Regions from separate parts of the Desulfofundulus sp. TPOSR genome, predicted to be linked through region 1. Evidence: predicted binding sites of a transcription regulator. Region 1 holds the regulator's gene; the other holds the start of a gene.
What was found. The regulator LexA, encoded in region 1, represses DNA repair genes until DNA is damaged. The targets are predictions, from matches to a motif close to CNAACANNTGTTNG.
Positions count from the first base shown of each region.

Region 2: the regulator LexA is predicted to act here: its motif matches at 2,672-2,685, upstream of recA (recombinase RecA).

Region 1 is NZ_JAAOEF010000001.1:150,917-155,689, forward strand. It holds gene G7K71_RS00900 (fumarate hydratase) at 1-155, opposite strand, end outside; partial or broken gene G7K71_RS00905 (sigma 54-interacting transcriptional regulator) at 419-2,124, opposite strand; gene lexA (transcriptional repressor LexA) at 2,280-2,888, shown strand; gene G7K71_RS00915 (DUF1847 domain-containing protein) at 2,914-3,552, opposite strand; gene G7K71_RS00920 (succinate dehydrogenase/fumarate reductase iron-sulfur subunit) at 3,617-4,270, opposite strand; gene G7K71_RS00925 (FAD-dependent oxidoreductase) at 4,273-4,773, opposite strand, start outside.
Region 2 is NZ_JAAOEF010000003.1:519,846-524,618, forward strand. It holds gene G7K71_RS13415 (AarF/ABC1/UbiB kinase family protein) at 1-1,042, opposite strand, end outside; gene G7K71_RS13420 (2-phosphosulfolactate phosphatase) at 1,327-2,109, shown strand; tRNA gene G7K71_RS13425 (tRNA-Val) at 2,276-2,350, shown strand; gene recA (recombinase RecA) at 2,723-3,811, shown strand; gene G7K71_RS13435 (hypothetical protein) at 3,895-4,194, opposite strand; gene G7K71_RS13440 (ImmA/IrrE family metallo-endopeptidase) at 4,283-4,773, opposite strand, start outside.

The sequences.
Region 1 (4,773 bases):
AGCAACTGTTGCAGGACATCCCTCCCCGTGAGGGAAATTTCCTGATCCAGGGCCTCTTTGAATGCCTCCAGTACATCTTCACCCAGCTCGTAGTTTGCTTTCTGGCATAATTCGGCTACCGTGGCTGTAATGGTAGCAGCGTCTACAAGGCGCAAAAAGCCTTTCCCTCCTTCCACCTTTACTGAGCAACTATTTCACAAGTGCAATTTTTATACCAAATGCAGGACAAACCGGCCAATAAATCAAAAAGTGTTTTTACCGCCTACTCCAGGGCAATTCTAAAATAAAAAATAAAAGGGGTGTCACCCTCTTTTTCTAAACTTTATAAAGAGAGACTGGAGATATAGATTACTTCTAGGGTAAAAAGGATAGACACTTTGTTCTAACCTTTAGAATTAGTCTAATAATTATAATCTTGTTAATTGGTGAAATCTTCAGTTCGACTTTTCTTTAGCTTGTTATACAGTGTGGCCAGGGAAATATTCAGCGCCTGGGCGGCCCGCCGCTTGCCTTCCACACTGGTGCCAAATTTGGCGATAGCTTTTCTGATCAGCAATTGTTCCATCTGATCAATGGGGATAAGCTCAATATCCCGTTCCGGGGATGCCTTAAACTGGCTGACATGTTGGATAAAATGTTTCTTGGTAAAAATCTCTTCGTCTACGGTCACCATCACCCGTTCAAAGACATTTTCCAGTTCCCGCACATTTCCAGGCCAATCGTAGCTGTAGAGAATTTCCTCGGCATCCTTGGACAAACCCTTCACTTTTTGCCCAGTTTGCGGTTAAGTTTGATAATCAAGTTGTTGATCAAAATAGGTAAATCTTCCTTGCGCACCCGCAAGGGCGGAATGGTAATTTCGACTACGTTTAGCCGGTAGTAGAGGTCTTCCCGGAACCTGCCCTGGCGGATTAATTCCCGCAGGTTGCGGTTGGTGGCCGCAATAACCCGTACATCCACTTTAATGGTCTGGGTGCCTCCCACCCGCTCAAACTCCATTTCCTGCAAAACCCGGAGCAGTTTTCCCTGCAAGTTCAGGTTCATATCACCAATTTCATCGAGAAAAATGGTTCCACCATGGGCCAGTTCAAACTTGCCGATCTTGGATTTAACGGCTCCGGTAAAGGCTCCCTTAGCGTACCCGAAAAACTCGCTCTCCAAAAGGCTGTCCGGGATGGCGGCACAGTTAACCTTAATAAACGGCTTATCCCTGCGGGGGCTGGCATGATGGATGGCATGGGCAAACAACTCTTTACCCGTACCGCTCTCTCCCAGCAACAGAACGGTGGAGTTTGTACGGGCTGCCCTCTCAGCCACCTGGATACAGCGACGCAATTCGGCACTGTTGCCCAGGATATCGGCAAAAGTGTATTTACTGGTGGTAACCTGGCCGAATTTATCGGAGAGATTCTCGATAATGCTGGTGCTCTGGCGCAATTGTTCCATTAAATTCATGACGTCGGTAAAGTGCTGAAAAACCACCACCGCTCCTTCCATCTTGCCATCCACAAAGATGGGGGCGGCGTTGGAAATGACTTCCGCATTGCTCCCCCCTACCTTTGTACGGTGCCCCACCACGCTGCGGCCGGTGCGCAACACCGTGGCCAGAGCTCCATCGGGGGAAGCTTCAAAAATATTCTGTCCAATCCTTTCCTTTTCGCTGATGCCGGTAATCCGGGTAAAGGCCGGATTGACGTACTTGATCACCCCGCGGGAGTCCGCCACTTCGATGGCCTCCTGGACCGAATCCAGGATGGCGGCCAGTTCTCCCTGCACCCGCCGTGCTTCAAGCAACTTCTCCTTTTCCCTTAATACGGCCAGCATAAGATCCAGCGCCCGGGCCTCCATGATGGACGTTCCCCGCGGCTTTATCCGGTGCAGGTTCATCTGGGTCTCCGGATCTCCGGTAGCTTCGATCAAAACATCCACGCCAGGCAGGCGCACCATTTCCATATAATCGGCAGTGGTAAAAACCCCGTCCGCAGCCGCAGCTTTAATTCCCGGTGATGAAGGATCGGGATCGGCCACCCCCAAAATTTCCACATCTCCCACAGCCTTTAACATGCGGTAAATGGAATAACCGTCTTCATTGCCTCCGATAATGGCTACGGTCAACCTGGGCATGCCGCTTCACCTTCTACGTGGTCCAAATTTACGGGATTATTTCGACGCTTTTTTTCTAATCCCTTCTAAAAAATAAAAAACATTAATTTCGAACAACTGTTTTTTCACCAAGACCTTTATGGTATAATTCAAAAAAAAAGGGAGGTTGACGGGTTATGAACACCGCACTCACTCCCCGGGAGAAGATTATTTTAGAAGTAATTAAAGAAAACATCCGTACCAAAGGCTATCCCCCTTCGGTTCGGGAGATCGGTCAGGTAGTCGGGCTGAAATCCAGTTCTACAGTACATCACTATTTAAAGCGTTTAGAAAACAAAGGCCTATTACGCCGGGATCCCACCAAACCCCGAGCATTAGAACTACGGGAGCATACTTTGCCCTTAAGCCAGCCCGTGCGGATGGTCCCCCTTTTGGGACGGGTGGCTGCAGGTGAACCCATCCTGGCCGTAGAAAACCAGGAAGATGTTTTTCCCCTGCCGGCTAGTTTCACCGGAGAAGGAGAATTCTTCATGCTTACCGTCCGGGGCGACAGCATGATTGAAGCCGGCATCCTGGATGGAGACCTGGTGGTGGTCCGGCGCCAGCCCAGCGCCGACAACGGGGACATTGTGGTAGCCCTTCTGGAAGACGAAGCCACGGTAAAAAGATTCTTCCGGGAGAACGACCATATTCGCCTGCAACCGGAAAACAAGGCCATGTCTCCCATCAGGGTAAAAAACCCGCTAATCCTGGGCAAGGTAGTGGGCTTGCTGCGTAAACTTTAAATTTAAAACCCCTCCCCCCTGTCCCTTAATCTGACTTTTTGTAAGCTGCCAGCTTCGGGGTATAATAATGGGCAGCGTAAACGGCTCCCAGGGGATTATGGGCCAGCACCCGGTCCTTGACTGCCAGAACGGTAACCGGAGCTGCCGAATATTTGATGAATAAACTATCGTGACCGACACAAAGGCCCAATAAAACGTTCAATTCCGTCCCGGCCCGGTTCAATATGTGCGCCTGCGCGATAGGATTGCACATGGGTTCAAATTGACCGGGGCGGACCTTTTGTTCGTCCCGTATACCTAAAAACTCTTTGGGCGTAGAACCGGTCTTGCACATTACCGATTCGACAACAAATCCTGCCTGCTTGAAAATCTTTGCTACCTCGGCTGCTTCCCTGCGCAACCCAACGCAGAAGGCCAGGCCCAATCTGGTAAAGCCAGCCATGCGGCTGAACTGGATGATTTCCTCCAGCCTGGTCCATCTGCGGTAACCGGCAGATTCAGTTAAGGCCGAGTTAAGGGCTAGATTAAATACGCCCGGTTCCTGGTATTCCTTTCTGGCTTCCTCATAAACGCTGCCTTCGGATTTCATGGGACAGTGCTCCGGAATCTTCCCCGCCTGACCCGTGTAGCAAGCATAAATTCCACATTCTGCACACCTGCTCATCATGGTTCACTTCCTTTCTCAAGCGCAAAGGAATGGCACGTTAATGGCCATTCCTTTGTCTGATTTATAAGTGGCATACGTCCTCAGGCACCGTGATTCCTTTGGGACATTTCTCAGGTAAATTTTTAATAAATAGCCTTAAAATGTCACGAGGTACCTTCATCAACTGCAGGCGGGCGGCACCCAGGGCATCCCGGGGATCCAGGGCCAGCCGCAAACCCTTCACCACGGCCGCCGGTTTTACTTCTCCGGGATCGTCCATGGCTGCGTGACAAACCCCACAGAGAATGCAGGTAGCCGGGCTTTCCAGTTTCCGTGCCACCTCCGGCGCCATGCGACCGTCGTGATTGTCCCGGATAACCACCCAGGGAACTACTGCTTTAAGAGATTCAAAGAAGGGGTCCAGATCCACCACCAGGTCTTTCAGCTGCCTGAAATGGGGTAGCGGCTCCAGGGTAATGCGTCCGCCCTCAGTTATGGCGTTACGAATCAGGGTCTGGCAGGCCAGGCCGGGGCGCCCGTTGATACAAAGGGCACAGGAACCACAAATGGCGCTGCGGCAGGAGCGGCGAAAGGATAACCCGGGATCCTGCTGCCAGGCCTGCAGCAGGGCATCCAGCACCGTGTTATGCTCTTCCACCAACACGGTAAATTCTTGAAAGTAGGGTTTTACATCCACTCCGGGGTTAAAGCGGCAGATGTTTAACACCACGTTCATTCCTAGTACCCCCTCTCCTGCGGTGCATAACGGGTGATCTTCACCGGACCGTTACTGAACTCCGGTCCGTCTTTCCCGCGGCGCACAAAAGTATGGCACAGCCAGTTCTGATCATCCCGCTGCGGATAGTCAAGCCGGTAATGGGCTCCCCGGCTCTCGGTGCGGCGCAACGCCCCCCGGGCAATGACTTCACACAAATCTAAAAGGTACCCTACCTCAAGATAATCCATCAGGGCGTAGTTAAAGGGTTGCATTCCGCCGGGGGCCTTAAGCCTTTGGTAACGTTCTTTTAGTACAGCCAGCCGGTTAACCGCATCTTCCAGCTCACTGCCCACCCTGAATACCCCAACCTGGTTGGTCATCAGGTTGGTCATCTCCTGCCGGATGGCAAAAGTGCTGTCCTCCTGAACCCCTTGTCCCCGACCGGCTAACAGGGATGACCAGGATTCATAAGCACGGGTTATGGTTGCTGCAGAAAGGGTTGGCCAGGGCTCCTGGCGGGC
Region 2 (4,773 bases), on a different contig from region 1:
CCACCTGGGCAGTGTTGCGCCGGACCAACCCCAAAACCAGAGCGCCTATTTTTTCCCGCATCTCTTCATTCAGGCGCCCCACAATGCCAAAGTCCATAAAAGCTATCCTCCCACCGGGCAGGGCGGCCAGGTTACCCGGGTGGGGGTCGCCGTGGAAAAAACCGTGCAGCAGGATCTGCCGCAGCAGGGCGCCGGCCAGGTGCCTGGCCACCACCCGCCGGTCAAAGCCGCCGCGGGCCAACTCTTCCGGATGGGTCAGCTTGACTCCCTCTACGTACTCCATGGTCAGCACCTTGCTGGTGGTGTAATCCCAGTAAACCACCGGAAAATAGACGGTATTATCCCCGGCGAAATGTTGCCGAAAGGTATCGGCATGGCGCCCTTCCACAGTAAAGTCCATCTCTTCCCGCAGGATCTTTTCAAACTCCTCCACCATTTCCTCGAAGCGATAAAGCTCCCGCCAGGGTCCATGCCTGTCCACCAGCCGGGCCACGTCATAAAGGATTTCAATATCCGTCAAAAGAATTTTTTCCGTACCCGGCCGCTGAACCTTGACTACCACCGGCCTGCCGTCCCGCAGGCTTGCCCGGTGGACCTGGCCGATGGAAGCGGCGGCCAGGGGGGTAGCTTCGAAATGGGCAAAGATTTCTTCCAGGGGCACTCCCAGCTCCATTTGAATGCGCTCCCGCACCTGGGCGAAGGGGAAAGGAGGCACCTGGTCCTGGAGCTTTTCCAGTTCGGCAATATATTCCGGAGATAGCAGATCGGAGCGGGTGGAAAGCATCTGCCCCAGCTTGATAAAAGTTGGGCCCAGTTCCTCCAGGGCCTGGCGCAGCCTTTCGGGCGGGGAGGGCCGTTCCACAACCCTGAGTGACCCTTTGTCGGAGAGCCGGCGAGCCAGTTTGTGCCGGCGGCTAAGGCCCAGGAACTCGGTAAGACCCAACTGGTGGGCCAGATAACCGAAACCGTGGTGCACCAGGACGTTGGTTATTTCCCGGTAGCGGGCAAAATGTTTGTACCTTTTGCGCAGGTGAAATTGCATGACTATCCTCCCTGAACTGCCGGCAGGCGCCGCCGGCCATTACTTATTTTTTCCACAACCGCCTTTTAAAACCCTTTTGGAATGCAGCATATAAATGCAGCATATATCTGTATACATAGGTACCCTTCGTTTTTCTTGCCGCTTCAAAACGGGAAGCGGTATAATATTTCCGTACCGGCTTATTCCCACCCTTCCCACCGGGAAGTTCCGCGCACAAGGGCGGTACACGAATTTCCCCGGCCCGGGAACACCCTTCCTGAGCTTAAGCTAACGGAGGGTCAGTCATGCACATCGACCTTCTTCCCACCGCCGAAAGTATAGTTCCGGCCGAACTGGCCGGGTGTACTGCGGTGGTCTTTGATGTATTACGGGCCACCAGCACCATTGTCACTGCCATAGCCCACGGCTGCCGCGGCGTGGTTACGGTGGTAGACACGGCTGAGGCTCAAGAGGTGGCAGCCAGGCTGGCCGGGGAAAATACACCGGTACTGCTGGCAGGTGAGCGGGGCGGTGAAAAGATCCCCGGCTTTCCCCACGGCAACTCCCCCCTGGAATACCCGCCGGAAGTGGTGGGCGGCAAAGTGCTGGTCCTTACCACCAGCAACGGCACCCGGGCCTTGAATGCCACTATAGAAGGGGCCCACACGGTGCTGGTGGGAAGCCTGCTCAATGCCCGGGCTGTAGCTCAAAAGGCCTGCCGCCTGGGCAGGGACGTAACCCTGGTTTGCGCCGGCACGCAGGGGAAGTTTTCTCTAGAAGACACCCTGGCGGCGGGAATGGTGGTGCTGGAGATGGTGGAAATGATGGCCCCGGGCTGGCTTTGTTCAAACCACCAGCCGCCTTCACTGGATCTGGCCGACCTCGCCGTAGCCGCCCTGCACCTGGCACTAGCCTATCGAGAGAACCCCCGCCGGGCTTTTAACCGCTCCCACCACGGGCGCAAACTTTTTAGTATGGGGCTGGCAGCCGATCTGGACTGGTGCGCTTCCCTGAACACCTTCGAGGTAGTGCCGGTGGTAAAGGCGGCAAAAAAAGAAAATGGCTATCCCATCATTGAGAAGTGTTGACGCTGCCAGGTGCGTTTTGCCCGGGGCACAATAAATGCGGGAAAATAAACGCTGCCGCCTTTGAGCTTTGGCGGGTGGCATGAAAAAACAGGTTCCCTCCCTCTTGCATCTGGCCGGCAAATGTGCTAAAATAACACATGCAGAGGGGATTACCCCGCAGTTAAACGGGCGCGTAGCTCAGTGGGAGAGCGCTTGACTCACATTCAAGAGGTCGCTGGTTCGAAACCAGCCGTGCCCACCAGGAAAAGCAGAGCCCCGGAAAACGGGGCTTTTTGCTTTACCCGAAAAACCTTGATTTTAAAGGGCCGGGCGGGAATTGTTAAATATTTACTATCCAGAATAGTCCAGTTAGAATGCCTTAAAATCAAAGCGTCCAAAATAGTTCGTTAGCAAATCGGTTAGCAAACGGTTAGCAAATCCAACAGTCGGGTTAGGCCTTAACGGAGGCTGTGCGCCCGACTTTTTCTTTCGACATCCTCTTTAAGGCTAACCGATGTTGACCTTGATCTTTCCCGCTAGGAATTTTATAGAATTCCCTAAATTCCAGTTTCTGTTTTGCCCCGGAACACCTGTTTGTAGTACAATATGGAAAAACCCGTTGGAGGCGGTTTCCATGTCGAAAACAGCATCGAAGCCGGCTACGAGGGAAGAGGCTCTCGAGAGAGCGCTGAACGAAATCAAAACCAGGTTCGGAAACGGGGCTATTATGCGCCTGGGCGAGAACCCGAAGATGAACGTTGAAGCGATACCCACGGGCATTCTGTCCCTGGACCTGGCGACCGGAGTGGGCGGGTTGCCCCGGGGACGGATCATCGAGCTTTTTGGTCCTGAATCGTCCGGCAAAACCACGGTTGCGCTGCATGTGATCGCCGAAGCCCAGAAAGCGGGCGGAATCGCGGCGTTCATCGATGCGGAGCACGCCCTGGACACGATGTATGCCAAAAACCTGGGGGTGGACATCGAAAACCTCTTGGTTTCCCAGCCGGACTACGGGGAGCAAGCCCTAGAGATATGCGACTTGCTGGTGACGAGCTCGGCCGTGGATGTGGTGGTCATTGACTCGGTGGCCGCCCTGGTGCCGAAAAACGAAATTGAAGGTGAAATGGGCGAAGTGCAGGTAGGCCTCCAGGCCCGCCTGATGTCCCAGGCATTGCGCAAGCTGACGGCGGTGGTCTCCAAAAACAGGGCGGTCGTAATCTTCATTAACCAGCTCCGGGAGAAGGTAGGGGACAACAAGTTCGGTCCCGTGCCCGAGGTCACGCCCGGCGGGAGGGCGCTCAAATTCTACTCGTCCATGCGGCTCGACGTGAGGAAGAAAGAGGCAATCAAGAACGGGAGCGAAGTGATCGGGAGCCGCACGGCCATCAAAATCGTCAAAAACAAGGTCGCGCCTCCGTTCAAAGAGACCGTGGTGGACCTGTTGTACGGGGAGGGCATCTCGAAGGAGCTGGACGTGCTGGACATGGCCCTGGAGCACAAGATAGTCCAGAAATCGGCCGCGTGGATTTCCTATAACGGCGAGCACCTGGGCCAGGGACGCGAAAACGTGCGCAAGTTCCTGAAGGCGCACCCGGAAATAATGGCCGAGCTTGCCCGGAAGGTAGTGGAAAAAGTTGGAGCGGGGGCGGCAGCGTCTGATAATGCGGGGGAGAACGTCCCGCCTGAGAGCAACGTTGTGTACCTGGCGAGGGACCCGGAGTGATAACCGGGTCCCTAGATTCATTGGCCTGACTACGGAGTTTGGCAACTTGCCCATTACCACTACCATATGGTATATAGTTACAATTAATCCCTCCTTCGTAATACGTCTAAATCACTTTTAGCTGCCGTTAATTCTTTTCGCATTAACTCTAATTCTTGCTGTAATGCGATACGTTTTTTAAAGTTTTCAATAGAGTTTTTGACCAACCAAAGTGTACCAAATACCGGAAAATTTATAAGAAAAATGAGAATAATAAACGGTGTGTCTCCTGGACTTCCCCAAAAATACTGCATTATCTCAATGGCGCCAACAACAGCAAAAAGCATTATTATTAAACCAACAAAACTAACCTTTATATCAAAATCTTTAATTTGTCGGTTCACGTCGAAAGCCCCCTAAAATACAAAACCCGCTATCCAGCGGTTCTCTTGGCTATCTGCCTCCATTCGTTTCCTTTATCCCGTAAATTCCCTACGGTACCCAATCCTCCGGGTCCGGCACTTCGTATCCCATGATTCTCAGCAATTCCGGCCCCCTGGTTTCGAGATTGTTGATTACCAGGTTCGCCGCGGCCCGACAGAAACCGTACAGCTCCGCAAACCGGTACACGTTGTACCCGGAGTCCTCGAACCCCTGCCTGTCCCACATCAGTGCATAAATGAGGCCGCCAAGGTCCGCTTCGAGTTCGTACCTGGCCGGACGCTTCGTTGGGATTGTCTCGATGAAAAATCGGGTCATTCCGGGATGCAGTATCTGGTGGGTAATTTCGTGGAACAGGGTGCCGTTTTTCCGGTAAGGAGGCAATGAACTGTCGACAGCAATCACGCGCAAGCCAGCAAAGAAAAATGAAATGCCGTGCAGGCGGCGGTAGGGGATTTCCAGAACCAGCAGTCCGCAGCGTTCGGCCATTTCGCGGGGGTGGAGGAGGCCGTGTTTTTCGATGAGGGATTTCACGGTTTTCA